Regions from separate parts of the Kitasatospora sp. NPDC029367 genome, predicted to be linked through region 3. Evidence: riboswitches for the same ligand, from Rfam matches in the RefSeq annotation. Region 3 holds a riboswitch; each other region holds the start of a gene.

Region 1 (7,083 bases), 200 kb from region 3:
CCGTATCGGTGCCGGATTATGATTACCTGTCCGCCGCGCCGTCCGTGGCCCGTACCGAAGTCCTGACCGAGCGCTGACCCACTGGCCCCGCCCCGTACGGCCCCCGGCCGTCGGGGCACTGGTGCCGGCTCCACCAAACCCCCGTGTTGGTGGAGCCGGCCGTATGTGTACCGGCCGCCCGGGGCGGCACCCGCGTGAGGGCGCACGGTTCCACGGCGCGACTGCCGGCTGCGCAAGTATATTGGCCCGGAGTCAACGAACGTTCGGAGCAGACACGATGGCACCTCGCGGGGATTCGGTCAACGAGGAGATGCGGCAACGCTCCCGCCGACGCATCATGCGGGCCACCGTCGAACTGGTTGACCAGCACGGTTACGCCGGCACCACGCTGACCGACATCGCCGAACGGGCCGGTCTCGCCCGCGGTCTGCTCTCGTACTACTTCGACGGCAAACGACTGCTGATGCAGGCCGCGACGCACCGGCTGATGCACCAGGCGCTCTCCGGCGCCCTGGCCGAACTGCCGCCGGACGCCACCCCCGAGACCCGGCTGGCCCGCGCGATAGACGCCGTCCTCGCCCTGGCCCTGGACCACCCCCGGGTGATGCGCTCGCACCTGGCGCTCATCCTCGATCCGGACACCGGCGCCTTCGTCCAGGAACCGGAGCAGCAGCAGCTCGGCGCGATCCTCCAGGGCCTGCTCGACGACTGGGGCGCACCGGACCCGGTCGCCGAACACGCGGTGCTGCGCAGCGCGCTGATGGGCGGCTGCATCGGGGTGCTGCTGCCGGGCGCGGAGATCCCGCTGGCGCCGATCCGGGCCGACCTGTTCCGCCGCTACGACCTGCCCTGGGAACTGGGCCGCCCGCCGCAGCCGCTGCCGCCGGAACGCGAGCGGCCGCCGGCCCGCGGTTGACGGGGCCGGCGGCCGACTCGGACTGCCGTGCGGACGAGCGCCTCCCGGGCGGGAGCGGGGGATCTCCCAGCCCCCGCCCGGGAGTTGCTCAGCGTTCCTTGAGGATCGAGGAGAGCAGGTCTATGGTGCGCTCCGGCGTGAGGCTGTCCACGCAGAGCCGCTCCATGACCTGGACGTACGCGTCCACGTCGTCCCGCTTGTCCAGGTACAGCGCGCTGGTGAGCTGCTCCAGGTAGACCACGTCCGCGAGGTCCTGCTCCGGGAAGCGCAGGATCGTGAACGCCCCGGACTCGCCCGCGTGCGCGCCGAAGCGGAACGGCATGACCTGGATGACCACGTTGGCCTGCTCGGCGACGTCGATCAGGTACTGGACCTGGCCGCGCATCACCTTGGGCCCACCGACCGGCCGGCGCAGCGCCGCCTCGTCGATGACCGCCCACAGGCGCGGGCTGGCGCCCTCGGTCAGCAGCTTCTGGCGGCGAAGCCGGAGACTGACCCGGCGCTCGACCTCCTCCTCGCTGATGACCGGCCGACTCTGGCCGAAAACCGCCCGTGCGCACTCCTCGGACTGCAGCAGTCCGGGGATGAACTGCACCTCGTAGGTGCGGATCAGCTGGGCGGCCTCCTCCAGGCCGACGTAGGTCTGGAACCAGCCCGGCAGCACGTCGTTGAAGCTGTGCCACCAACCGGACTTGTTGGCCTCGCGGACCAGGCCCAGCAGGGCCTCCCGCTCCAGGCCGTCGTCGACGCCGTAGAGACTCAGCAGGTCGGCGACGTCGCGCTCCTTGAAGCTGACCCGGCCGAGCTCCATGCGACTGATCTTGGATTCGGACGCGCGGATCGCGTAGCCCGCGTCCTCTCGGGTGATGCCGCGCGCCTCTCGAAGGCGACGCAGCTGCGAGCCGAGGAGGATCCGGCGGACCATCGAGCCGCCGCCCGGCTGAACTGTGGTCATGCGGTCGAAACCTCCACCTAGGGCAAACAGCGCACAGTCTGCCATCAGTTGAGCGCTCACGGTGCCGATACTGACGGATGTTCCTATCAGTTCCGCACTCCGCACACCAGGATGCACGTGCATCCGGCGCTTGCATATGCCAATAGTGCGACTGCACGTGAATCGACTCTTGCATCTGCAGTGAGCGCACACCACCATGGTGCACGTGCACCTGCACATCCCTGGCAATCCCGCGGGCTCCGCGTCGACCCCACGCGCGACTCCGTGCACCGGCCCGACGGCGTCCCCCGCGCCATCGGGCGTTCGAGTGCGCGCGCGCCTGGTCGAGGGGGCGGCCGAGCGGCCGAGCGAGTCGGAGGTGACCGGCATGACCCCGGCGGGTCCAGCCGTGTCCGCCCCCTTATGGGAGGAGCTCTTCATGAGCACCGGTACGGCTTTGGCAGTTGACCCCCATGTGGTCACCTGTACGCTCGCTCCTCGCTTCGAAGCCGTGAGATCCGCACGCGACTTCGCCCGGACCTCGCTCCAGCGCTGGGGCCTGATGGAGCTGTTCGACGACGTCGCCCTGGTGGCCTCGGAACTCGTCACCAACGCGCTCCGGCATGCGATCGGCGCACGGCCCGACCCGTCGGGCGGCGCCCTGGGCGAGTACGACTTTCCCACACAGCCGACCCCGGAAGGGCGGCTGCCGATCCGAATAAGCCTGGTGCACCGCGCCCCCCAGGTGGTCTGCGCGGTGAGCGACCCGAGCAGTGCCGGACCGGTGGCGCGGGAGGCGGACTTCGTCGCCGAATCGGGCCGCGGACTGCACCTGGTGGAGTCGTTCAGCCGCTCCTGGGGCTGGCACCCACTGGGCAGCGGCAAGGTCGTCTGGGCCGTGTTCGAGGCGGAGACCGGCTGCGGCAGCGGACTGGACGCCACCCTGCTCGACGGCACCGCGCCGGCCGGCCGGGTCGAAATCGGTGGTCGGCACCGGCGCTCGGCCTAGGGCGTGTCTTGTGGATCAGGCCAGGCCCGCGACGCCAGGGCACGCACCTCGCCGCGTTGTCGTCGGTCGCCGATGCTCCGCATGGACTCCCTCCTCCGCCTTGCGATGCACGCACCCTGACGCCGCGGCCTGGTCCGACCTGATCCACAAGACACGCCCTAGCGCCGCACGGCGCACGGCCGGCCGAGGAACGACCCGGGAGGACCACACCCCGGGCCCTCCGGCCCGCCCCCGCGCCGGGCCGGCCCGCGACCCCGGCACCGGCGACGACTCCCCGCTCCGGATACTGCGGCTCCGGGCCCGCAGCACCGGCGGGAGCATCCGCGGCAGCACCCGCACCACCCCGGCAGGCCCCGCCGGACGGTCCGCCACCGGACCGCTCACGAGCGCACGGGCCCGCCGCCCCCGGCCCCGGACAAAGACAAAGGCCGTCGTGGTGTCAGCACCCACGACGGCCCCCCGATGGTGGAGCAGCGGCCGGTCAGACCGCGAGGTGGTCGAACTCCCCGTCCTTGGCACCCAGCAGCAGGGCCGCGATCTCGGCCCGGGTGTAGATGAGCGCCGGGCCGTCCGGGAAGCGCGAGTTGCGCATCGCCACGTCGCCGCCCGGCAGGGCCGCGAACTCGACGCAGTTGCCCTGGGAGTTGCTGTGCCGGCTCTTCTGCCAGACCACCCCCGTGAGCTCGGCGGCGGCCATCCCGTTGTAGGCGTGGTTGGAGCCGTGCGTGTCCTGCGAGTCGTGCATAGAAGTCTCCCGAAGAGCTCCGGAGTTGTCGTCCAGCGCGGCGCCCCGGCACCCGCCGAACGAACGGACCGGCCCCGTACCGGCCCGGCACAACGCCTCACTTGACGCGATGATAGCCGCAGTGCACGTGCATCAGCACGGGACATTGCAGGTGCACGAGGCTTTTCGACGGTCGCCGCGAACTCTTCACGGACCCTTCTCCTGACGGTACGTAAACGGACATAGGCGATTGAATCGACGGTCCGTCCATAACCGGCCGTGAGCGGTTCCCCGCTGAATGTTGATCTTCGAATGCCGGGAGTCGCCCCGCCGTGACCCTCCGTCAGGTCGCCCGGCGACTGTGAGACATCTCACGCCAGACCGGTGCAACGCGCCGCCCCACCGGATACGTCAGGGCAACTGAGGGGCTCCGTACGGGGCTTGGGCGAGGAATGTCCGGATTGTAGGCAATCGCCCCGGACCGGAGCGGCATGAACACGACCCCCGCACCGTGACCACCCGAAACCCGTACGGCAGCCGACTGCAGGCCTGACGGGCAGATGTCCTACGATCTCCGGCATGAGCACCGCAGCCATCCCGGGCGCGCCACTGCCCGTCCGCACTCCAGGCTCCCGTGCGCGGGGGCGCCACCGCCGCCCCGAGCGCCCCGAGATCCGCACCGGCTCGCCGGCCCTGGTGCTCGCCGTACCCGCGACCGCGGGGCCCGAGTCCCGCTCGGTCGTCGCGGAGCTGCTCTCGATCGTCCGCAGCGAGCACGCCGGCGTCCAGGCCGCGGTCGGCTACCTCCCGGCCACCGACGCCGGGGCCGCGGAGCCGCAGGAGCACACCGTCGCGGAGCTGCTGGCGGCGGCCGCCGAGGCCGGACTGCCGACGCCCGTCGTGGTGCCGCTGGTCCCGGGCCCGCACGACTTCCTGACCGGGCTTCACGCCGTCGCCGCCGAGTACGGCGCGACTGTCACCGACGCGCTGGGCCCGCACCCGCTGCTGGCCGAGGCCGTCCACGTCCGGCTGTCCGAGGCCGGGCTGGCGCGGGCCGACCGGGCCCGGCTGTTCGCCATCGCGACCGCCGCGGACGGCGTGGTCCTGACCACCGTCGGCGGCGAGGACGCGGCCGCCGCGGCCGGGATCACCGGCGTGCTGCTGGCCGCCCGACTGGCCGTCCCGGTCGTCGCCGCCGCGCTGGACGTGCCCGGCTCGGTCGCCGCCGCCGTCGGCCACCTCAAGGAGACCGGCTCCGAGCGTCCGGCCCTGGCCCCGCTCGTGATCGGTCCGGAGGCGGACTCGGAGCTGCTCGCCGCGGCCGCCGAGGAGACCGGCTGCCCGTCGGCCGCGCCGCTGGGCGCCTATCCGACGGTCGGCCAGCTGATCGCCTCCACCTACCTGGCCGCCCTGCCGGTGCCGACGGCGGAGGAGCTCGCCGAGGCCGAGGCGGAGGCCGCGGCCACCGTCGGGGCCGAGGGTTCCCGGCGGGCCCACGCGGCCGCCGAAGGGCCCCTGGAGGGCTAGCACGACCCGCTGAACGCCCGTCGGCCGCCACCGGCGGAACCCGCACGGCCCGTACCGCCCATACCGTCGAAAGGGCCCGGAACGACTTCGTTCCGGGCCCTTTCGACGTGCTCCGATTCACCCCACTGGTGAGCTGGGCCGACAATGCGACGCAATGTCCGTTTCCGGTTCATTTGTCGATGAATATCCGACGGGTGGTGAGCACGTTCCCCGGCGCGCGATTCACGGCCGCTCCCCCCCGTACCCCGAGCGTGCGCCCTTTGCGCTCCAACGCTCCGTCACCTCTTTCCTGAGGCGGAGCCAGTTATCAGAATCCGCTGCGATATTGCCGGAAAACGATCATTTACGATCATGAATTACGGGCCGTGCGGCGTTTCCCGCTAAACCGTGATGCGCATCACAGGTATTTGCAGATCTCACTTAAGTCTGCTTAACGTGCTCCCCGTTCGTGACCACACGGACCCAGTTCATCCGCGACGCCGAGTCCTGCCGTCGGATGTCCTGGCAGCGCGAAAACGCATCACGGCAGGAGCGGGGGAACCACAGGTAAGTCGCCCCGGACCGTTCTCCGGAACCGTCCAGGGCTAGGGGTGAAGCCGCGCCCACAGCGCGGCCGGGCAACTCCAGCCCGAATCCGACAGCTCACCTCGCAGGCGTGGGAGAGGACCGCGTCTTCATGCTGCCTTCCAACGGCAACCGCCTGTCCAGCCGCACCCGTCGCGTGATCGCCGCCCTCGGCGTCGCCGGCGTCGGCCTCACCGTCCCCTGCCTCACCACCGGCACCGCGAACGCCGCCTCCGTCGCCACCTGGGACAAGGTCGCCCAGTGCGAGAGCGGCGGCAACTGGAGCATCAACACCGGTAACGGCTTCTACGGCGGCCTCCAGTTCACCTCCAGCACCTGGGCCGCCTTCGGCGGCACCGCCTACGCCCCGCAGGCCAACCAGGCCACCAAGGACCAGCAGATCGCCGTCGCCGAGAAGGTCCTCGCCTCGCAGGGCCCCGGCGCCTGGCCGGTCTGCTCCGTCCAGGCCGGTCTGACCCAGGGCGGCGCCGCAGCCGCCGTCGACACCTCGGCCGGCTCCACCGCCGCCAAGCCCGCCGCCAAGCCGGCCACCCCGAGCAAGCCCGCCGCGAAGCCCGCCAAGCCCGCCGCCCCCGCGCAGGACCAGGCCCAGGCCTCCGGCGACTCCGCGGCCGCCTCCGCCCAGTCCGCCAACAGCACCTGGGCCCAGAAGCGCCAGGCGCAGGCCCAGGCCGGCAGCTACACCGTCGTCGACGGCGACTGGCTGTCCTCGATCGCCGACAAGCACAACATCCAGGGCGGCTGGCAGCGGCTGTACGACCTCAACCGCAGCACCCTGACCGAGGGCCCGGACACCATCTACCCGGGCGAGCAGCTGACCTTCGGTGACGGCGCCTCGGCCCAGGACGACCAGTCCGCCGCCAAGTCCGGCTCGGACTTCACCTGGTTCGACCGCTCGCAGAAGGCCGGCCAGGCCTCGAACGGCGGTGCCGTGAACGCCAAGCCGACCGCCCAGAGCAAGCCGTCCGCCGCCAAGCCCGCGTCGAAGCCGGCCGCCCAGGCGCAGACCCCGGCCGCGGCCCCGGCCGCCACCGGCAGCATGGCCGCCGCGGTCTCCTTCGCCCAGTCGAAGATCGGCCAGGCGTACGTCTACGGCGGCACCGGCAACGGCGGCTGGGACTGCTCCGGCCTGACCCAGGCCGCGCTGCGCGCCGCGGGCATCAACATCCCGCGCGTCGCTGCCGACCAGGCCGCCGCCAGCACCCACGTCTCGCTGGACAGCCTGCAGCCGGGCGACCTGCTGTTCTGGTCCAACAACGGCCAGGACTCCGGCGTCTACCACGTCGCCATCTACATCGGCAACGGCCAGTACGTCGAGGCCGCCAACCCGAGCTCGGGCGTCCGCCTCCAGACCATCGCCAACTGGGCCCCGGACTTCGCCGGCCGGG
Region 2 (7,083 bases), on a different contig from region 3:
CCGGAGGAGCGGCACCCGGTGCTGACCTTCGTCGGGCCGTACGACGAGAAGCAGATCTCGGCCGCGATCCGGCGTGAACTCCTGCGCGAGGGCCAGGTGTTCTACATCCACAACCGGGTCGAGTCGATCGACAAGGCGGCCGCCCGGCTCAAGGACCTCGTCCCCGAGGCGCGGATCGCCACCGCGCACGGGCAGATGGGGGAGACCCAGCTGGAGAAGGTCGTTGTCGACTTCTGGGAGAAGGAGTTCGACGTCCTGGTGTCGACCACGATCGTGGAGTCCGGCATCGACATCTCCAACGCCAACACCCTGATCGTCGAGCGCGGCGACACCTTCGGCCTCTCCCAGCTCCACCAGCTGCGCGGCCGGGTCGGGCGCGGGCGCGAGCGCGGCTACGCGTACATGCTGTACCCGCCGGAGAAGCCGCTCACCGAGACGGCCCACGAGCGGCTGGCCACCATCGCCCAGCACACCGAGATGGGCGCCGGTATGTACGTCGCCATGAAGGACCTGGAGATCCGCGGCGCCGGCAACCTGCTCGGCGGCGAGCAGTCCGGGCACATCGCGGGCGTCGGCTTCGACCTCTACATGCGGATGGTCGGCGAGGCGGTGGCCGAGTTCCGCGAGTCGCTGGCGAACGGCGGCGAGCCGGAGGAGGAGCCGCTGGAGGTGAAGATCGAGCTGCCGGTCGACGCCCACGTGCCGCACGACTACGCCCCCGGTGAGCGGCTGCGGCTGCAGGCCTACCGCTCGATCGCGGCGGTCAACTCGGAGGCGGACATCCAGCAGGTCCGGGACGAGCTGGCGGACCGCTACGGGAAGCTGCCCGAGCCGGTCGAGAACCTGCTGATGGTCGCCGGCCTGCGGCTGTACGCCCGCCGTTGCGGGATCTCGGACATCACCCTCCAGGGCTCCAACGTCCGCTTCGGCCCGGTGGAGCTGCGGGAGTCCCAGCAGTTGCGGCTGAACCGGCTCTACCCGCGCAGCCAGGTCAAGGCGGCGGCCCGGCAGCTGCTGGTGCCCCGGCCGAGCACCGGCCGGATCGGCGGCAAGCCGCTGGTCGGGCGCGAACTGCTCGGTTGGTGCACCGAGTTCCTGTCGGCGATGTTCGACGACCTGGCGGGGACGAAGAAGTAGCCCCCGGCGGTCCACAGCGGTCCCCGGCGGTCCACAGCGGTTCACGGCGGTCCCGGGCCCGGCCCGGGGCCGCCGTTCGGCCGTCGGGCACCGGCCGGGGCCCGGGGCGCCCGCGGCGGGTAGGTTCGAGGTGTGACGACTAATGGTGTGCCGACGGACGCCCCGGGCGCGAAGCTGATCCTGCTGACCACCACCCACCGGGTGGCCCCCGGGCTGCTGGCGTGGCCGGCCTGGGAGGCGCTGCGGTCGGCCGGGCGGGTGCTGGTGGCGGACGAGGGGCATCCGCAGGTGGCGGCGGTGCGGCAGGCCGGGGTGGCGGTGGAGGTGGTGCCGGCCGGGTCGGCGCCGGCGCTGGCGCGGCTGCTGACCGGGCAGCCGACCGGGGCGGGGCCGACGGTGTGGCTGGGCGGCCCGGACGGGGACCCGGGGCTGACGGACGCGCTGGCCCGGCTCGCGGTGGAGCACGCCGGGGAGGTGCCGGAGATCGAGGTGCTGCCCGGCTCGTACGACCTGCCGGGTGCGCGGCTGCTGGACCTCGCCTCGGTGATGGACCGGCTGCGCTCGCCCGGCGGCTGCCCGTGGGACGCCGAGCAGACCCACGAGAGCCTGGTGAAGTACCTGGTCGAGGAGGCCTACGAGCTGGTCGAGGCGATCGAGGAGGGGGACCGGGACGCGCTGCGCGAGGAGCTGGGCGACGTCCTGCTGCAGGTGTTCTTCCACGCCCGGATCGCCGAGGAGCACCCGACCGGGCCGTTCACCGTTGACGACGTGGCCGGGGACATCGTGGACAAGCTGGTGTACCGGCACCCGCACGTGTTCGGGGACGTCGAGGCGGAGGGCGCCGCCGAGGTGGAGGCGAACTGGGAGCAGTTGAAGGCGGCCGAGAAGGCGGACCGGGAGTCCGTCCTGGACGGCGTCCCGGCCGGGCTGCCGGCGCTGGCGTACGCGGCGAAGCTGGTGTCCCGGGTGCGCCGGGCGGGCTTCGCACAGGTGCCGGACGAGCCGTACGAGCTGCCGGCGGAGCTGACCGCGGAGTCGGTGGGCCGACTGCTGCTGGCGGTGGTGCAGCGGGCGCACGACGCCGGGGTGGACGTGGACGCGGCGCTGCGCTCGGCCGCGCGCGGCTACCGGGAGGCGGTGCGCGCGGCCGAGGGGCTCAAGCCGGAGTAGTGGGGGCGGCTCAGGCCGCCGTGGCGGTGCGCTCCGAGGCGGACCGCTGCGGCGGGACGAGCTCGCCGATCGCCTCGCCGATCAGGACGACCAGCTCGGCGAGGCGCTCCAGGTCGAGGTGGGCGGGCAGGTCGGCGAGGGAGACGATCCGCTCGCCCTTCGGGCCCGCCACGCAGAAGAGGTCGATCGGACCGAAGTGCTTCTCGGCGGTGTCGACCAGGGCGGCGACGTCGCTGGGCCGGCGGACGTCGCCGGAGACGCCGACCACGGGGCAGCCCGGCCGGTCGAGTTCGGCGGCGAGGTCCTCGGCGACGCCGACGTGGGTGTCGGCGATCAGCATCCCGGCGGCATCGGCCGCGGCGAACCGGCGGGCGAGGTCGGCCCCCGAACCGCCCGCGAGTACCGCGATGACGACGACTGCTCCGCTGACCGTCATTGGTCCAGCTCCTCCCTGCGGGCGGCACCGCACCGGCGCCCGCGCGTACTTCGGAGGATCGTAGGCACGTCCTGACCCTCCGCAACAGGGATTACCCCGCAGGTGACCAGGCTCACGCCTGCCGCCCGGCCAAGAGCTGGCCAAGGCCTGTCCACCCGGCGTCCACGAGCCGTCCACGGAGTGTCGGCGCCCCGCTCACGCGCCGGTCACGGACGGTTCGCGCCGCGGTGACCTCCGGCCGGTCGCGGGGGCACGTCCGCCGGTGGTCCGGGCCCGTCCGGTCCAGCGGTTACGGTCGACCCATGCCAGCTCAGCCCGAGGGCGCCCAGCCCGCCGCCCAGCCCGACCCGCAGCTCTTCACCTGGGAGTTCGCCGCCGACCCGTACCCCGCCTACGCCTGGCTGCGCGAGCACGCGCCGGTGCACCGCACCAAGCTGCCGAGCGGGGTGGAGGCCTGGCTGGTGACGCGCTACGCGGACGCCCGGCAGGCGCTCGCGGACAGCCGGCTGTCGAAGAACCCGGCGCACCACAGCGAGCAGGCGCACCGCACCGGCCGGGTGGGCATCCCGGGGGAGCGGCAGGCGGACCTGATGACCCACCTGCTGAACATCGACCCGCCGGACCACACCCGGCTGCGCCGCCTGGTGGCGAAGGCGTTCACCCCGCGCCGGGTGGCCGAGTTCGAGCCGCGGGTCCAGCAGCTGACCGACCGGCTGATCGACGGCTTCGCGCAGCGCGGTTCGGCGGACCTGATCCACGAGTTCGCGTTCCCGCTCCCCATCTACGCGATCTGCGACATGCTGGGCGTGCCGGCCGAGGACCAGGACGACTTCCGCGACTGGGCCGGAATGATGCTGCGCCACACCAAGCCGGGCCAGGCGGGCGGCCAACGCGGTGGTGTGGGGCGGGCGGTGAAGCGGATGCGGGCGTACCTGCTGGAGCTGATCCACCGCAAGCGGGCGGACCTCGGGGACGACCTGATCTCCGGCCTGATCCGGGCGAGCGACCACGGCGAGCACCTGACCGAGAACGAGGCCGCCGCGATGGCCTTCATCCTCCTCTTCGCCGGGTTCGAGACGACGGTGAACCTGATCGGCAACGGCACGTACGCGCTGCTGCGCAATCCCGGCCAGCGGGCCCTGCTGCAGGAGTCGGTGGCCCGCGGCGAGACCGCGCTGCTGGAGACCGGGATCGAGGAACTCCTGCGCTACGACGGGCCGGTGGAGCTGGCGACCTGGCGGTTCGCGACCCGTCCGCTGACCATCGGCGGGGTGGAGATCCCGGTCGGGGATCCGGTGCTGGTGGTGCTGGCGGCGGCGGACCGCGATCCGGCCAGGTTCTCGGACGAGAACACCCTCGACCTGGCCCGGAGCGACAACCCCCACCTGGGGTTCGGGCACGGCATCCACTACTGCATCGGCGCCCCGCTGGCCCGGCTGGAGGGGCGGTCCGCGCTGGCCACACTGCTTTCCCGGCTGCCCGATCTGCGACTGGCCGAAAGCCCGGAGAATCTGCGCTGGCGGGGTGGCCTGATCATGCGTGGATTGCGCGAACTTCCGGTCGAATTCAGTCCGGAGCTCAGGTCGCCGCACGGCCTTCCTGAGCCGGCGACACGCTGACGAGGCATCCGGAACCGGCCACCAACGGCGGTATGAACGCCCATCAAACCGGACAAAGACCCGCCGTTGGTAGGCGATCGAACACGGGCCGTAATTCTGGTGTGATGTCGGTGATATGAGCTTGTGATTCGTCTGAGGATCTGTCTAGTCTCCGTGGAGTTCGCAGCTGCGGACCTCGTGCGCGGGACGCCGAATCCTGCCCGCCGCGTCACGGGAAACCGACCAGAACCCTGGGCAGGGGCGGGGGAACCAGGTTTGTTGCCGTTCCTCCACGGCTCGGGGTGAAGCCGCCCGCGCGGAATCGATTCCGCAGACGGCGGCCGGGCCACCTCCCGGTCCGAACCCGACAGCTCACCTCGCAGGCGTGCGGAGAGGGACCTTCATGCTGTTCGTTGGAACTGGCCGTCATCGTCGTCGCACCCAGGCCGAGAAGGCCATCGCCGTCGCAGGTGTGGCCGGCGTCGGACTCGCACTGCCGCTCCTCACCGCCACCGGTGCCTCCGCCGCCCCGGCCTCCGTCTGGGACTCCGTCGCCCAGTGCGAGAGCGGCGGCAACTGGAGCATCAACACCGGCAACGGCTTCTCCGGCGGCCTCCAGTTCACCCCCAGCACCTGGAAGGCGTACGGCGGCACCGCGTACGCGGCGCAGGCCAACCAGGCCAGCAAGGCGCAGCAGATCGCGGTCGCCGAGAAGGTCCTCGCCTCGCAGGGCCCCGGCGCCTGGCCGGTCTGCTCCAAGAAGGCCGGCCTGAGCAAGGGCGGCGCCCCGGCCGAGGTGGACACCTCCTCGGACGTCAAGCCGCAGAAGCAGCAGGCCCAGCAGCAGGCGCCCAAGCAGCAGGCCCCCAAGGCCGCCGCGAAGCCCGCCCAGTCGAAGCCGGTCCAGCAGTACGCGCCGAAGCACGCCGCGCCGAAGCAGGCCGAGAAGCCCGCCGACCCGTCGGCGCAGCAGTACGCCCCCAAGCACGCCGCCCCGCGGGCCGCCCAGGCCCCGGCCGCCACGACCGGCCACGACTACACCGTCCGGGACGGCGACACCCTGTCGGGCATCGCCACCGCCCAGGGCGTGTCCGGTGGCTGGCAGGCGCTGTACGACGGCAACCGCGGCACGGTCGGCGGCAACCCGGACCTGATCGTGCCCGGCCAGGTCCTGCACCTGGGCTGAGCCGGACCGCTTCCACGGCGGACGACACGCTGGACAGGTAGGGGGCCGCGCCCGGCGGCCCCCTACGTCCGTGTCCGCCCGCCCCGGTGGGACGCGCCGGGACGAGCAGGTGAACTACCGGTGGGTAGCCGGGCCACACGGTGAGACGCAGCCCAGGCCGACGTGGCCCCGGGAGCCCGGGCGGTTAGGCTCTGGTCGTAACGACTCCGCAATCGTCCGGCCGACGGCACCACCCGCAGCCGGACCCTGCTTCCGCAAGGAGATGCTTCGTGCCGTCCATCGATGTCGTCGTAGCCCGTGAAATCCTCGACTCCCGCGGCAACCCCACGGTCGAGGTCGAGGTCGGCCTCGACGACGGCAGCACGGGTCGTGCCGCTGTTCCGTCGGGTGCCTCGACCGGCGCCTTCGAGGCGCTCGAACTGCGCGACGGCGACAAGAACCGCTACTTCGGCAAGGGCGTGGAGAAGGCCGTCCTGGCCGTCATCGAGCAGATCGGCCCCGAGCTGGTCGGCTACGACGCCACCGAGCAGCGCCTGATCGACCAGGCCATGCTCGACCTGGACGCCACCCCGGACAAGTCCTCGCTCGGCGCCAACGCCATCCTGGGCGTCTCGCTGGCCGTCGCGCACGCCGCCTCCGAGGCCAGCGACCTGCCGCTGTTCCGCTACCTGGGCGGCCCGAACGCGCACGTCCTGCCGGTCCCGATGATGAACATCCTCAACGGCGGCTCGCACGCGGACTCCAACGTCGACATCCAGGAGTTCATGATCGCCCCGATCGGCGCGGAGTCCTTCTCCGAGGCCGTCCGCTGGGGCGTCGAGGTCTACCACACCCTCAAGGGCGTGCTGAAGGAGCGCGGCCTGTCCACCGGCCTCGGCGACGAGGGCGGCTTCGCGCCGAACCTGGACAGCAACCGCGAGGCCCTGGACCTCATCACCGAGGCCATCCAGAAGGCCGGCTACGTGCCCGGCCGCGACATCGCGCTCGCCCTGGACGTCGCCGCCTCCGAGTTCTACGAGGACGGCGCCTACCAGTTCGAGGGCAAGGCGCTGACCTCCGCCGAGCTCATCGAGTACTACGCCGAGCTGGTCGCCTCCTACCCGCTGGTCTCCATCGAGGACCCGCTGGACGAGTCGGACTGGGACGGCTGGAAGGCCATGACCGTCAAGCTGGGCGACAAGGTCCAGCTGGTCGGCGACGACCTGTTCGTCACCAACCCGGCCCGCCTGGCCAAGGGCATCGAGACCGGCACCGCCAACGCGCTGCTGGTGAAGGTGAACCAGATCGGCTCGCTGACCGAGACCCTGGACGCCGTCGAGCTGGCCCAGCGCAACGGCTACCGCTGCATGATGTCGCACCGCTCCGGCGAGACCGAGGACGTCACCATCGCCGACCTGGCCGTCGCCACCAACTGCGGCCAGATCAAGACCGGTGCCCCGGCCCGCTCCGAGCGCGTCGCCAAGTACAACCAGCTGCTGCGCATCGAGGAGATCCTCGACGACGCCGCCGAGTACGCCGGCCGCGGCGCCTTCCCGCGGTTCAAGCACGAGGGCTGA
Region 3 (7,083 bases):
TCATCCACAACAAGGCGGACGCCTCCGGCCGACTGCTGGTCGAGACCATAGGCCAGGCCTCGGTCAAGGGCGGCGGCGCCATGGGCCGGGAGCCCAGCCAGTCCGGCGAGATCCGCAAGGTCCGGATCGACGGCAAGGAGAGCCGGCTGTCGACCGAGGGCTACGTCTACCTTCCGCCCCAGTACTTCCAGCCCGAGTACGCGCAGAAGCAGTTCCCGGCCGTGATCGTCAGCACCGGCTTCCCAGGAATCGCCGAGAACCTGATCACCCGCTTCAACTACCCGGGCGCCGCGCTCAAGCTGCTGCAGGAGGGCCGGATGCAGCCGACCGTCATGGTCCTGATGCGCCCCTCGCCCGCGCTGCCGCAGGACACCGAGTGCGAGGACATTCCCGGCGGCGCCCAGTCCGACACGTACTTCACCAAGGACGTCCCGTCGGCGATCCAGGCCAGCTACCGGGTCTCGACCGACCCGCAGGCCTGGGCCTTCATGGGCAACTCCACCGGTGGCTACTGCGCGCTCAAGCTGGCCATGCGCCACCCGGACGTCTTCCCGACCGCCGTGTCCCTCTCCGGGTACTACGAGGCGGCCGACGACCCGACCACCGGCGACCTCTTCGGCGGCAGCAAGCAGCGCCGCAACGAGGCCGACCTGATGTGGCGGTTGAAGAACCTGCCGCAGCCGAACGTCTCCGTGCTGCTGGCCGGCACCAAGAAGGGCGACGGCAACTACAAGCAGGACACCGAGGCGTTCATCGACGCCGCGAAGAGCCCGATGAAGGTCTCCTACAGCATGCTCGAGAACGGCGGCCACAACTTCGAGACCTGGAGCGCCCTGCTGCCGTCCTCACTGGAGTGGCTGTCCCAGCACCTCAAGGTCCCGAACCAGCCGGGCCACCCGGGCCAGACCGTCTGACGGCGCCGCCCGCGGAACGCGCAGGACACGCAGAACACACGGAACAGGGCAGAACACACACGGAACACACCGCCCCCCGGAAGCCGCGGCTCCCGGGGGGGCGGTCCGTTTCGGCGCCGGTCAGGCGACCCGCTCCAGCGTTCCGGTGTGCAACTGGCCGACCCGGCCGCCCTCGCCCTCGAAGGTCCAGAAGGCCCGTACGGTCAGCGCGTTGAGGTCCATCACGTGGCTGACGGTGATCCCGCTCTGTTCCGTCCAGCTGACGAAGTAGATCTCCGGTGCGACCTCGGCGACGTGCAGCCGCACGTCCTCCCACTGGCCCGCCGACTCACCGAGGCCCTCCCAGCGCAGCCGGGTGCCGTCGGCCGAGTAGGAGTTGCGGAAGGCCGCGCCGTTGTCGGCCCGGAAGACGTAGGTGCGGCCGGCGAAGGCGGGCAGGGGCGCGGGCGCGGTCATGGTGGGGCGGAACCTCTTCTCCGGAACGGGGGACGGGTCGTACGGCTCTGGTCGGTGCTCTTGTGCACCGTGGAAAATCCCAGGGCTCCAATTTATCCGACCGGGCGGATACGGGTGGCTCCACGCCACGGCTGTCACGGTGGCGGTCACGGTACAGTCCGCCACCGTCGTACCGCGTACCGTGTGCGGCCGGCATCCCGGGCGGGCCGGACGGGGGGACCGGGCGGCGTCGACTCCGGTGATCAACTCGGCCACCACGCAGCGTCGTTGATCGACACCACTGTGAGCTGTGCGACAACCGGCTTGATCAGGTTGTCCGTCCACGGACGGCCTGCCTAGCCTGCAGTCGTCGTCCGCCGTCGCGGACCCCGCCGCCGGGACGCCGAGTCCCGTCCACCCGCCGGCGAGTACCCGAGCACCACAGCGGACGGGAGCGGGGGAACCAAGGTCAGCGCCCGGCCCGTACGCACCAGCGTGCGGGTCGCGGCTAGGGGTGAAGCCGCTCCACAGGCGGCCGGGCAACTGCAGCCCGAATCCGACAGCTCACCTCGCAGGCGTCGCAGAGGATCCCCATGCACCAGCCTGCCCGGCGCCGTCGCGCGCCCCGCCACGCCCGTCCGTCCCACCGCGGCCGCAACGCCGCCCTCGCCACGACCGGGGCGCTCGCCATCACCGGCGCCGGCCTGCTCGGCCTGCCGTCCGTCTCCGGCGCCCAGGCCGCCACCGGCCCGACCGTCACCCAGGACCGGCTCGCCCCCGCCACCATGGTCGCCGGCAAGGCCGGCACCGCCTCGCTGGCCCTGCACTCCTCGTCCTGCTTCACCGCCAAGACCGTCGGCGTCGGCGTCCGTGACGCGCGCGGCACCAACCTGGACTTCCCGGGCAACGCGAGCAACGTGCAGATCTGCCCCGGCGGATTCAACTACACCAGCGCCGCCCGCACCCTGGCCGCCGGGACGTACACCCAGTTCGGCTTCTGGCAGGACCTCGGCGGCGCGTGGCACAACCTGCCCTCGCAGCAGCTGGTGGTCTCGGCCACGGGTACGCCCACGCCGGCCCCGTCCCCGACGGCGACCCCCACCGCGACCCCCACGGCGACCCCCACCGCGAAGCCGACCGCGACCCCCACCGCGACCCCGACCCCGACCAGCACCCCGACCGCCACGGCCACCCCGACGACCTCGGCGCCGTCCTCCCCGATCGCGGGCAAGTCGCTGACCTGGTCCGACGAGTTCAACGGCCCGATCAACTGGGGCCAGCGCTGGGTCGGTGACAAGAGCACCTCGTACAAGTACGGGAACCACAACCCGGACGACAACAAGCTCGACTGGCTGAACAAGAACAACGTCACCGTCGGGAACGGCGTCGCCACGTTCACCGCCGCCCCGGGCGGCCCCACCCTGGAGAACGGCAAGCAGTCCTGGAACACCGGCTTCCTGACCACCGAGGGCTCCGCCGAGGGCTTCCAGGTCAAGACCGGCGACTACGCCGAGACCCGGGTCAAGCTGCCCGCCGGCACCGGCGCCTGGCCCGCCCTGTGGACCTGGAAGAACGGCAACGGGGAGATCGACTCCTTCGAGTACCACCCCGACAACCCGAACCTGCTGGAGCTGACCAACCACGTCAACCCCGGCAACCCCGACTACTACACCGATGCGAGCGCCGTCGCCGCCGACCAGTGGGTGACCATCGGCACCTACTACGGCGCCAACTCGGTGGACTGGTACGTCAACGGCGTCAAGGTGTTCTCGGACGGCAAGGGTGTCGGGGCCAACTTCTCGGCGTACCTGATCCTCAACCTCTCGGTGAGCGCCGGCAAGTACCACCCGGCGCCGCAGGGGAACGCCCCGATCACCATGGCCGCCGACTACGTCCGCGTCTACCGGTGACCGCGTCTGCCGGTGACCACGTCTGCCGGTGACCACGTCTACCGGTAACCACCTGTACCGGTGACCACGTGTACCGGTGACCACGTGTACCGGTAACCACGAGCCCGCCCCACCGGTCACCGGGATCCGGCAGCCGCTCGCCGGCGGCCGGTGACCGGTGGGGCGATCCGGCCGTCAGCCCTCGGTCGTCTCGACGACCCGGATGTCGAACGGCTCCCGGTGGCGGATGCCCCCCGGGTCGTCCGCGCTGCGCACCTCGACCGAGCCGCCCGCCAGGACCCCGGGCGGCAGATCGGGGGAGAGCAGGACCGGGACGAGGGCGGTCGCGCTGCGTCCCTCCTTCAGCCCGGGGCCGAAGACGCAGCGCACCTGCCTGCCGCGTGCGACGACCTCACAGTCCGTGGGGTAGAACGGGGGGTCCGCGGTCACCCCGTTCGGGAGGGTGACCGTCACCGTGAACGGGGACGCGGTGGTGTCCGGGCCCGCGTTGGCGACGAAGGCGTGGATGGTGGTGGTGCCGCCGGGCGACGCCGGGTCCGGGTCGATCCGGACCACCTCCAGGTGCGATGTGGACGGCTTGGCGACCACGGCCGGCAGTGTGGACGCCTCGGGCGCACCCGGCGCGACGACCCCCAGGTCCGGGCGTGGCACCGGGTGCCGCACCGCCCAGGACGGGCCGGCGGCCAGTGCGGCTGCCGCGCAGCCCGCCGTCACCGCCGCGCCCCATCCGATCCGGCCGCCCCATCCGGCCCGGCCGACCCGTCCGATCCGGCCGAATCCCGTGCGCCCCGCGCCGCCCCGTGCTCCGTGCTGTGCCACGCCGTTCACCCTGTTCCCGTGCTCCGGCGGCCCGCGCCGTCGCGGGCCGCGTCCGCCCCAGGGTGTCCGAGCCGCCGACGCGGCGGCGCCGCAACTCGCCCACCGCCACTCGAACGGCGGGGCGCCGTCACCGGCCCGATCGCTCTTGTCGAGGACGCCTGTTGACTGATCGTCAGGGTGCCAGGACCTGCCCGAGCCGGGCCGCGATCTGGTGCATCACCGGTACCAGTGCGGACGCTCCCGCCTGTTCCTCCAGTGCCCGGATCCGGGCCTCCGGGCCGGACACCGAGAGCGCGGTGGGCGTGGGGGCGCCCGGGACGGCGAGGGCGATGCAGCGGACGCCGATCTCCTGCTCCTGGTCGTCGACCACGTACCCGCGCTCGCGTGCCTCGGCGAGCTGGTCCATCAGCGCCTGCGGGTCGGTGAGGGTGTACTCGGTGTGCGCGGGCAGCGGGTTGGGGCCCAGGACCGCACGCGCCTCGTCCTCGGGGAGCTGGGCGAGCAGCGCCTTGCCGACGCCGGTGCAGTGCGGCTGCACCCGTCGGCCGACCTCGGTGAACATCCGCATCGAGCGCCGCGACTGCACCTGTCCGACGTACACCACCTCGCCGCCCTCCAGCACCGCCAGGTTGGCGGTCTCGCCGGTGGCCTCCATGAGCTCGGCCAGGTACGGGCGGGCCCAGCTGCCGAGCAGTCGGCCGGCCGTCTCGCCGAGCCGGATCAGCCGGGGGCCGAGGGTGTAGCGCCGGGCGGTGTCCTGGCGGACATAGCCCTGCTGGGCGAGGGTACGAACCAGTCGGTGGATGGTCGGCATCGGGAGGCCGGAGCTGGTGGAGAGCTCGCTGAGGGTGGCCACGCCACTCGAGTCGGCCAGCGCCTCCAGGAGTTGGAAGGCGCGCTCGACGGACTGCACGCCGCCGCTCGCGCGGTCGGCGCCTGTCGTCGATGCTGTGTCGGGGGTCGCAACCACCGGCGTTCCCTTCGCTGTCGGGGAGGAGTAGAGTCCCGGCGACCTCTTCAACAAACCGTTGAAATTCTGTATCGCGGAAACTAGTCTCCACCTTACAGAATCGAATCCGCCGACAGGCGGGTAACGATCGAGGAAGTACCCGAGGAAGTTCCCACCGGAGCTCCCTTCGCCAGGCTCAACCGTCTTAGGAGTGTCCTGCTCATGGCTGCAGATCAGGGGCCCGTCGGCGCCTCCCCCGCCGCTCCGGTCGTCACTGTCGCCGGACCGCGCGTCCATCGGGCCGAGGAGGTGCTCACCCCGGAGGCGGTCGCCTTCGTCGTGGGCCTCCATCGCGCCTTCGAGGGTCGTCGACAGGAGCTCCTGGCGAGGCGGAAGAGCCGACGGGCCGAGATCGCCCGCACCGGCACGCTGGACTTCCTCCCCGAGACCGCCGAGGTCCGGGCCGGCGACTGGAAGGTCGCCGAGGCGCCGCGCGCCCTCCGGGACCGCCGGGTCGAGATCACCGGGCCCACCGACCGCAAGATGGTCATCAACGCGCTCAACTCCGGGGCGAGGATCTGGCTCGCCGACTTCGAGGACGCCACCTCCCCGACCTGGGAGAACGTGGTCAGTGGGCAGGTCAACCTGATCGACGCCTTCGAGGGCCGGATCGACTTCACCAGCTCGGCCGGCAAGGCCTACACTCTCAAGCCCGCCGCCGAACTCGCCACGGTCGTGGTTCGCCCGCGCGGCTGGCACCTGGACGAGAACCACCTGCTGGTCGACGGCGTCCCGGTGGCCGGCGCGTTCGTCGACTTCGGCCTGTACTTCTTCCACAACGCCGCCCGGCTCATCGCCAAGGGCGCCGAGGACCCCAACTCCGGCCCGTACTTCTACCTGCCGAAGACCGAGAGCCACCTCGAGGCCCGGCTCTGGAACGACGTGTTCACCCACGCCCAGGCCGAGTTGGGCATCCCGTACGGCACCGTCCGGGCCACCGTGCTGATCGAGACCATCACCGCGGCCTTCGAGATGGACGAGATCCTGTACGAGCTGCGCGACCACGCGGCCGGCCTCAACGCCGGACGCTGGGACTACCTCTTCTCGATCGTCAAGAACTTCCGCGACGCCGGCGAGCACTACATCCTGCCGGACCGCAACAGCGTCACCATGGCCTCGCCGTTCATGGCCGCCTACACCCGGCTGCTGGTGCAGACCTGCCACAGGCGCGGCGCCCACGCGATCGGCGGCATGGCCGCGTTCATCCCCAGCCGCAGGGACCCGGAGGTCAACGCCGCCGCGCTGGAGAAGGTCAAGGCGGACAAGGATCGCGAGGCCGGCAACGGCTTCGACGGTTCCTGGGTCGCCCACCCGGACCTCGTCCCGGTCGCCCGGGCCTCCTTCGACGCGGTGCTCGGCGAGCGGCCCAACCAGAAGGACAACCCGGGCCCCGCCGAGCCGGTCACCGCCGCCGAACTGCTCGACATCGCCGGCGCCGGAGGCACCTGCACCCGGGCCGGGCTGCACAACGCCGTCCAGGTCGGCGTCCGCTACATCGAGGCCTGGCTGCGCGGGCTCGGCGCGGTCGGCATCTTCAACATGATGGAGGACGCCGCCACCGCCGAGATCTCGCGCTCGCAGATCTGGCAGTGGATTCACAACGGGGTCGTGCTGTCCGACACCGGCGAGAAGGCCACCGCCGAGCTGGTCCGCACCCTGGTCGCCACCGAACTGGCCGAGCTCCGCGCCGAGTTCGGCGACGAGACCTACCGGGCAGGCCGCTGGCGCGAGGCCGCCCAGCTCTTCGAACAGGTCGCCCTGGCCGAGGAGTTCGCGGACTTCCTGACCCTCCCCGCGCTTCCCCTGCTGGGCTGAGTACCAATCTATCCGTCGGCGCCACCGCTGCCGCCTGCCGGGTCGTAGCCGTTCCGCCGCCCTTTGCTCCGTTCCGTACGGCGACGAATCCACCTGTCCTCTCGTCGCCGTGCGGAACGGTCTTTTTCTTTGTACGGCCTTTCCCTTCTGAGGAGTTCACCGATGGCACGCATCTTCTTCA
Region 4 (7,083 bases), on a different contig from region 3:
TGCCGGTGCCGGAGCTGGTGACCGTCGACCTGGATCCGGTGCTCGCGCGCAGTGAGCCGGACCACCAGATCCAGGACCAGATGCGGGCCAGCGGCGGGACCAACCTCGGGATGGCCTTCGTCAGCGGGGCACTGAACTTCGACCCGCTCTGCTTCGAGGTGGATCCCGAACTGGCCGGGCAGGTGCTCTGGTTCGACGCGCTGATCGGCAACGTCGACCGGTCCTGGCGCAACCCCAACCTGCTGGTGGCGACCGGCGGGCTGCGCCTGATCGACCACGGCGCGAGCCTGATCTTCCACCACAACTGGGCCGGTGCCGCGGGCTGGGCGCGCCGCCCGTACGACGCCTCCGACCATGCGCTGCTGCGCGCCCGGCCGGACCTGGCGGCGGCGGACAAGGCGCTCGCGCCGATCGCGGAGGAGGCCGTCGAGGTGGCGGTGGCGCGGATTCCCGAGGTGTGGCTGGTGGACGAGTTCGGTTTCGACTCGCCCGAGGACGTGCGCGCCGCGTACCGCGCCCAGCTGACCGAGCGACTGGCCGGTCCGCGGGACTGGCTGCCGGAGGTGTCCGTATGACCGAGCCGCTGCCGGCCGCGCTGCCGGCCGTCGTGGAGCTGCACGACTACGAGTACGCCGTGATCAGGGCGGTGCCGCGGGTCGAGCGGGGTGAGTGCGTGAACGTCGGGGTGCTGCTGTACTGCCGGCAGAGTGCCCACCTGGGCGCGCGGACCCACCTGGACCAGGCCCGGCTGCTGGCGCTGGACCCGGTCGCGGACGTCCAGGGGGTGCGCCGGGCGTTGCAGGGGATCGAGGCGGTCTGCCTGGGCGGGCCGCAGGCCGGTCCGGCGGCCGCGGACAGCCCCGGGCAGCGGTTCCGCTGGTTGACGGCGCCGCGCAGCGCCGTCGTCCAGCCGGGGCCGGTGCACACCGGGCTGACCGCGGACCCGGAGGCCGAGCTGCGGCGGCTGTTCGACCAGCTGGTGCTCTGACCCTGCCGCTGCGCCCCCGCCCCGAACGGGTGGCTGTGAGGCGGCTCGCCGACGGTTGCCGTGGTCAAAGCTTGAGTTACTGAAGCACTCGGCCGTACGCTGGCCCCATGGGTTCGATCTCGACGACGACCGTACCGACCAACGCCGAGCTGATGGAGGCGTTGGCCGCCGTCGGTGCCGCGTACTTCCAGGACTTCGCGGCGGCCGCGGCCCGGCACGGGCTGTCCTCCTCCCAGGCCAAGGCGCTGGGCTCGGTGCAGGAGCCGGTGCCGATGCGCGCGCTGGCCGGGCGACTGGGCTGCGACGCGTCGAACGTGACCGGGATCGTGGACCGGCTGGAGACGCTGGGCCTGGCCAACCGGGAGGCGGCCGCCGGTGACCGCCGGGTGAAGATCGTGGTGATCACGGCCGAGGGCCGGGAGATCCTCAACCGGATCCGCGGCGAGATGGCCCGCACCCACCAGGCCTTCGAGGCGATGACCGACGAGCAGCGGATCGCCCTGCACTCGATCTGCCGGCAGGTCCTGCCGGTGCTGGCCGGCCGGACGGTTGCGCCGCAGTAGCGCCAAGGCTCTACGGGCGTAGCGCGTTGGTGGCTGCAGGGCGCGTGACCTCGGCTGTTAGGCTTGCGAAGCGTGAGCGCGAAGCCCCAGATCCCCAATGTCCTGGCCTCCCGGTACGCCTCGGCGACCCTGGCCCAGCTGTGGTCCCCCGAGCACAAGGTGGTCCTCGAGCGCCACCTGTGGCTCGCCGTCCTGAAGGCCCAGCAGGACCTCGGTGTCGAGGTGCCCGCGAATGCCGTCGCCGACTACGAGCGGGTGATCGACCAGGTCGACCTCGGCTCGATCGCCGCCCGTGAGCGGGTCACCCGCCACGACGTGAAGGCCCGGATCGAGGAGTTCAGCGAGCTCGCCGGCCACGAGCAGATCCACAAGGGCATGACGTCCCGGGACCTGACCGAGAACGTCGAGCAGCTCCAGATCCGCCAGTCCCTGGAGCACGTCCGGGACCGCACGGTCGCCGTCCTGGTGCGCCTGGCCAAGCTGTCCGCCCAGCACTCCGAGCTGGTCATGGCCGGCCGCTCGCACAACGTGGCCGCGCAGGCCACCACCCTGGGCAAGCGCTTCGCGTCGATCACCGACGAGCTGCTGGTCGCCTTCCGCCGCCTGGAGGAGCTGATCGCCCGCTACCCGCTGCGCGGGATCAAGGGCCCGGTCGGCACCGCCCAGGACATGCTGGACCTGCTCGGCGGCGACACCCAGAAGCTGGCCGAGCTGGAGCGCCGGGTCGCCGGCCACCTCGGCTTCGACCATGTGCTGACCAGCGTCGGCCAGGTCTACCCGCGCTCGCTGGACTTCGAGGTGCTCACCGCCCTCGTCCAGCTGGCCGCCGCGCCGTCCAGCCTGGCCAAGACCATCCGCCTGATGGCCGGCCACGAGCTGGTCACGGAGGGCTTCAAGGAGGGCCAGGTCGGCTCCTCCGCGATGCCGCACAAGATGAACACCCGCTCCTGCGAGCGCGTCAACGGCCTGGCCGTCATCCTGCGCGGCTACGCGTCGATGACCGGCGAGCTGGCCGGTGACCAGTGGAACGAGGGCGACGTCTCCTGCTCCGTGGTGCGCCGGGTCGCGCTGCCGGACGCCTTCTTCGCCTTCGACGGCCTGCTGGAGACCTTCCTCACCGTCCTGGACGAGTTCGGCGCCTTCCCGGCCGTGATCGAGGCCGAGCTGGACCGCTACCTGCCGTTCCTGGCCACCACCAAGGTGCTGATGGGCGCGGTGCGCGCGGGCGTCGGCCGGGAGACCGGCCACGAGGTCATCAAGGAGCACGCCGTCGCCTCGGCGCTGGCGATGCGCGCCGGCGCCCGGGAGAACGAGCTGCTGGACCGCCTCGCCGCCGACGAGCGGATCCCGCTGGACCGGGCCGCGCTGGACGCGCTGCTCGCCGACCGGCTGTCCTTCACCGGTGCGGCCGGGGCGCAGGTCGCCGAGGTCGTCCGCCAGGTGGAGGCCGTCGCGGCGGCCTACCCGGAGGCGGCCAAGTACGCTCCGGGTGACATCCTCTGACACTCCGTTGAACTGACCTGGCGTCAGTTCTCCGACGAGGGCCCTGCCGCCGTTCCGGTGGCGGGGCCCTCGTGCGTCCGGGGGCGGCCCGGGTCGAGCGGCGGGGTGGTGGTGGCGCAGGGCCAGTCGCAGTTCGGCTCGGCCACCGGGCGCTCCTCCTCCGGCGCCAGCACGTTGCCCCGGACGGTGGCGAAGGCGATCAGCCCGCCGGCGGCCAGCAGGCCCGCGCAGATCAGCATCGCGGTGTGGAAGGCGGAGTCCACCGCGGACGGCACCCGGTAGGCGTCGCCGCTCAGTCCGGCCAGGGCCGGCAGGGCGGCCACCGCGAGCAGGCCGGCCGCGCGGGCGGCGGCGTTGTTGACGCCGCTGGCGATGCCCGCGTGCCGCACCTCGACGGCGGCCAGCACGGTGGCGGTCAGTGGTGCGACCAGCAGCGTCATCCCGGAGCCCATCACCGCGACCGCGGGCAGTACGTCCGCCCAGTAGGAGGAGCCGGGGCCGGTGCGCAGCATCAGCAGGACCCCGGCGGCGCACAGCAGCGGGCCGACGGTGAGCGGGACGCGCGGGCCGATCCGCTTGCCGAGCCGCCCGGCGCGCGCGGACAGGGTCAGCATCAGCAGCGTGATCGGCACCAGGGCGAAGCCGGAGACCAGCGGGGAGAAGCCCGAGACGATCTGCAACTGCACCACCAGGAGGAAGAACACCCCGCTGAACGCCGCGTAGACGCAGAGGGTGACCAGGTTCACGGCGGTGAACAGCCGGGAGGAGAACAGTCCGAGCGGCAGCATCGGGTCGGGTGCGCGCCGCTCGACGGCCACGAAGGCGGCGGCCAGCAGCAGCCCGAGCGCACCGGTGACCCAGACGGCGGGGGACAGTCCCTCCCCGGCGGCGGTGAGCGCGTAGGTGACGGCGCCGAGCGCGAGGGCGGCGAGCAGGGCGCCGGGTACGTCGAAGCGGCCGGTGGCGGACTCGTCCCGGCTCTCCGGGACGTAACGGGAGGTCACCGCGATCACGGCGGCGGCCAGCGGCAGGTTCAGCAGGAAGATCCAGCGCCAGCCGGGGCCGTCCACCAGCCAGCCGCCGAGGAAGGGGCCGACGGCCGCCGACACCCCGCCCAGGCCGGACCAGAGGCCGACCGCCGCCGAGCGGTCGTCCGGGTGGAAGACCGCCTGGAGCATGGCGAGCGAGCCCGGGGTGAGCAGCGCCCCGCCGATGCCCTGGACGGCGCGGGCGGCGATCAGCACGTGGATGGTCGGGGCCGCGGCGCAGGCCGCGGAGGCGACGGCGAACCAGACCACGCCGATCAGGAAGACCCGGCGCCGTCCGTAGCGGTCGCCGAGGGCGCCGCCGAGCAGGATCAGACCGGCCAGGGTGAGCAGATAGGCGTTCAGGGTCCATTGCAGGGAGGCGAGGGAGGCGCCGAGGTCGGCGCCGATCCGCGGCAGGGCGACGTTGACGACGGTGCCGTCGAGCATCGCCATGCTGGAGCCGAGCACGGTCGCGAGGAGTACCCAGCGGCCCTGCGCGGTGCCCAGGCGCAGAGTGCCGGCTTGAGAGGTGGCCACGGGCCGAATCCTGCGCCCGCCGGGGCGCACGTGACAAGGGTCACCGGGTGGTGTGTCGGTCGGTGGCGGTGCGTGAACGGACGGTCGCACGGGGGTGGTGCCCGCGGCGCAGGGTGGTGGATCAGTGGCGCCGGGTGAATGGATCGTGCACTGACCGTGCAGGGGATCATCCGGAGGGTGACGGCGGCGGTGCAGTTTGTTGCCGATTCAAGAGATCGACATTGCTTCACCCGAACGGATGAGTTTTAGTTCAGCGACCGCCCGGCCAGTCCGGACGGATCCACCGGGTGGAACGCCGAGTCCTGCCGCTGCCCGGTGGCTCGCACCGAACTCTGTACGGCAGGAGCGGGGGACCCACAGGTAAGTCGCCGGACCGGAGTTCGCGCCTTTTCGGGCGCGGACCACCAGGGCCGGCTTGGGGTGAAGCCGCGCATGCGGCCGGGCAACTCCAGCCCGAACCCGACAGCTCACCTCGCAGGCGTCGGAGAGGAAAATTCCATGCCTGCACAGGCTCGTCGTATCGCCCTGCCCCGTGCCGCCCGCATCGGCATCGCCACCGCCGTCACCGGCGCCTCGTTCGTCCTGCCGCTCGTGACCGCGATCAGCGCCCAGGCGCACACCTCCCCGGCGGCCACCACCGCTCCGGCCGCCTCCGAGGCCGCCGCTCCGGCTGCCGCCCCGGCCGCCCAGCAGAGCTACCGCGTCGTCAGCGGTGACTCCCTGTCGAAGATCGCCGACGTCAAGCACGTCGAGGGCGGCTGGCAGGCGCTGTACGAGCAGAACCGCTCGGTGGTCGGTGCCAACCCGAACCTGATCTTCCCCGGTCAGCAGCTGACCCTCGCCGGTCACGCCGCTGACGCCGCGAAGCCCGCTGCCCCGGCCAAGCCCGCCGCTCCGGCGAAGCCCGCCGCTCCGGCCGGCCAGGACACCTCCGCCGCCGCGGACACCCAGGTGCAGGTCCGGACCGAGGCCGCCAAGCCCGGCGCCCAGCTGCAGACCCAGGTTCAGACCGCCGCCCCGGCCCAGGCCGTCACCGCCGCCCCGGTCGCCGCCACCTCGGGCTACGTCGCCCCGCTCGCCAACCCGGTGCTGGGTGAGGCCTACGGCGTGGCCGGCTCGATGTGGGCCTCCGGCCACCACACCGGCCAGGACTTCGTCGCCGCCACCGGCACCCCGCTGCGCGCCGTCGCCAACGGTGTCGTGGTGAAGGCCGGCAACGGCGGCGCCTACGGCAACGAGGTCGAGATCAAGCTCGCCGACGGCAAGTACGCCCAGTACGCGCACCTGTCCTCGATCGGCGTGAGCATCGGTCAGACCGTCACCGTCGGCCAGCAGCTCGGCCTCTCCGGTGCGACCGGCAACGTGACCGGCCCGCACCTGCACTTCGAGATCCGTACCGGTCCGGAGTACGGCTCGGACATCGACCCGGTCGCCTACCTGCGGGCGCACGGCGTCGCGCTCTGACCCTGCTGGTCCTTCCGCAGGAACGTGTGAACCACCGCTGATGCGGGGCGAATCGACCGCCCGGGATGGTCATGTCGGGTGACCGCTCGACCGGGTGATCGCCGCACCAGTGGACCTGGGCGCGGGACACGCCCAAGGCCGGCCGGCCGTACGGGGATACCTCTCGTACGGCCGGGCCGGCCGCTGCCGTTTCCCGGCTCGGGGAGCGGGTTGGGGTGGGCGGGGGTCAGTTCCGGCGGGCCGGGGTGGGCGGGGGTCAGTTCCGGCGGGCCGGGAGGTCGTGTTCGGCGGCGGTCAGCAGGTCGTGCATCCGATGGCCGAAGTCCTCGGTGTCGCGGGCGGGTTCGGGGAAGACCAGGCGGACGTCGCGGTGGCCGTGCGAGTGGTCCAGACGCAGCACCAGGCCGTGGCGGTCCAGGGCGAGCGGGCGGACGTCCGGGCCGTGGGTGAGCAGCGCCGGGTCGAGCAGCCGGGTGAGCAGGTCGAGGGCGTCGGCGTGGTCGTCGGCCAGGTGGGTGAGCAGGGCGGCCTCGTGCCGGGCCAGCGGGTCCGGGGCGGCGAGGGCGAGGTCGGCGGCGGTGAGCGCGCCGGTGCCGTACGGGGTGGCGAGGACGGCGTGGGCGACGTCGACCCGCAGGTGGACGCTGAGGCCGTCGTCGGCGAGGTGGGCCAGGTGCAGCCGGCCGGCCAGGGTGAGCCGGGCGCGGATGCGGTCGCGGACCGCCACGGGGGAGACGTCGGTGACGTCGAGCACGACGGCCAGGCCGTCGGTGGCGGTGGCGCTGGCGAGGGCCGCGACGAGCGGGGCGTCCAGCGGGGCGCGCAGGCGCAGTCGGGAGCCGTGGACGGAGACCGGGGTGTCCAGGTCGTGGCGCTCGCCGAGGGCGCGGACGGTGAGCGAGGAGGTCGCGCTGAGCAGGCTGCGGACCCGTTCGGCGGTGGTGGGCTCGGGCACCTCGGCGTCGCCGGCGGTGAGGCTCATGGACGGACCTCCTGTTTG

The links. Region 3 has a riboswitch for cyclic di-AMP ahead of ACZ4W5_RS01315 (glycoside hydrolase family 16 protein). Riboswitches for the same ligand answer to the same signal wherever they lie in the genome.
Region 1: linked by a shared signal. The riboswitch ahead of ACZ4W5_RS02155 (transglycosylase family protein) and the one ahead of ACZ4W5_RS01315 (glycoside hydrolase family 16 protein) in region 3 are both predicted to bind cyclic di-AMP.
Region 2: linked by a shared signal. The riboswitch ahead of ACZ4W5_RS27425 (transglycosylase family protein) and the one ahead of ACZ4W5_RS01315 (glycoside hydrolase family 16 protein) in region 3 are both predicted to bind cyclic di-AMP.
Region 4: linked by a shared signal. The riboswitch ahead of ACZ4W5_RS23345 (M23 family metallopeptidase) and the one ahead of ACZ4W5_RS01315 (glycoside hydrolase family 16 protein) in region 3 are both predicted to bind cyclic di-AMP.

Annotation. Positions count from the first base shown of each region.
Region 1 covers NZ_JBVHYH010000001.1:480,667-487,749, reverse strand. The annotation lists gene ACZ4W5_RS02185 (MFS transporter) at 1-77, shown strand, start outside; gene ACZ4W5_RS02180 (TetR/AcrR family transcriptional regulator) at 311-916, shown strand; gene ACZ4W5_RS02175 (helix-turn-helix domain-containing protein) at 1,005-1,871, opposite strand; gene ACZ4W5_RS02170 (ATP-binding protein) at 2,290-2,859, shown strand; gene ACZ4W5_RS02165 (DUF397 domain-containing protein) at 3,341-3,604, opposite strand; gene ACZ4W5_RS02160 (sirohydrochlorin chelatase family protein) at 4,163-5,110, shown strand; cyclic di-AMP (ydaO/yuaA leader) riboswitch at 5,617-5,779, shown strand; gene ACZ4W5_RS02155 (transglycosylase family protein) at 5,787-7,083, shown strand, end outside.
Region 2 covers NZ_JBVHYH010000060.1:4,356-11,438, reverse strand. The annotation lists gene mfd (transcription-repair coupling factor) at 1-1,137, shown strand, start outside; gene ACZ4W5_RS27440 (nucleoside triphosphate pyrophosphohydrolase) at 1,270-2,307, shown strand; gene ACZ4W5_RS27435 (SDR family NAD(P)-dependent oxidoreductase) at 2,318-2,743, opposite strand; gene ACZ4W5_RS27430 (cytochrome P450 family protein) at 3,046-4,362, shown strand; cyclic di-AMP (ydaO/yuaA leader) riboswitch at 4,573-4,743, shown strand; gene ACZ4W5_RS27425 (transglycosylase family protein) at 4,745-5,527, shown strand; gene eno (phosphopyruvate hydratase) at 5,797-7,083, shown strand.
Region 3 covers NZ_JBVHYH010000001.1:278,575-285,657, forward strand. The annotation lists gene ACZ4W5_RS01305 (alpha/beta hydrolase) at 1-914, shown strand, start outside; gene ACZ4W5_RS01310 (phenolic acid decarboxylase) at 1,035-1,370, opposite strand; cyclic di-AMP (ydaO/yuaA leader) riboswitch at 1,777-1,942, shown strand; gene ACZ4W5_RS01315 (glycoside hydrolase family 16 protein) at 1,943-3,259, shown strand; gene ACZ4W5_RS01320 (hypothetical protein) at 3,434-4,078, opposite strand; gene ACZ4W5_RS01325 (IclR family transcriptional regulator) at 4,251-5,048, opposite strand; gene aceB (malate synthase A) at 5,250-6,902, shown strand; gene ACZ4W5_RS01335 (allophanate hydrolase-related protein) at 7,065-7,083, shown strand, end outside.
Region 4 covers NZ_JBVHYH010000045.1:32,967-40,049, forward strand. The annotation lists gene ACZ4W5_RS23320 (HipA family kinase) at 1-575, shown strand, start outside; gene ACZ4W5_RS23325 (DUF3037 domain-containing protein) at 572-988, shown strand; gene ACZ4W5_RS23330 (MarR family winged helix-turn-helix transcriptional regulator) at 1,096-1,551, shown strand; gene purB (adenylosuccinate lyase) at 1,624-3,054, shown strand; gene ACZ4W5_RS23340 (MFS transporter) at 3,078-4,535, opposite strand; cyclic di-AMP (ydaO/yuaA leader) riboswitch at 4,933-5,115, shown strand; gene ACZ4W5_RS23345 (M23 family metallopeptidase) at 5,118-6,083, shown strand; gene ACZ4W5_RS23350 (DUF2470 domain-containing protein) at 6,340-7,065, opposite strand.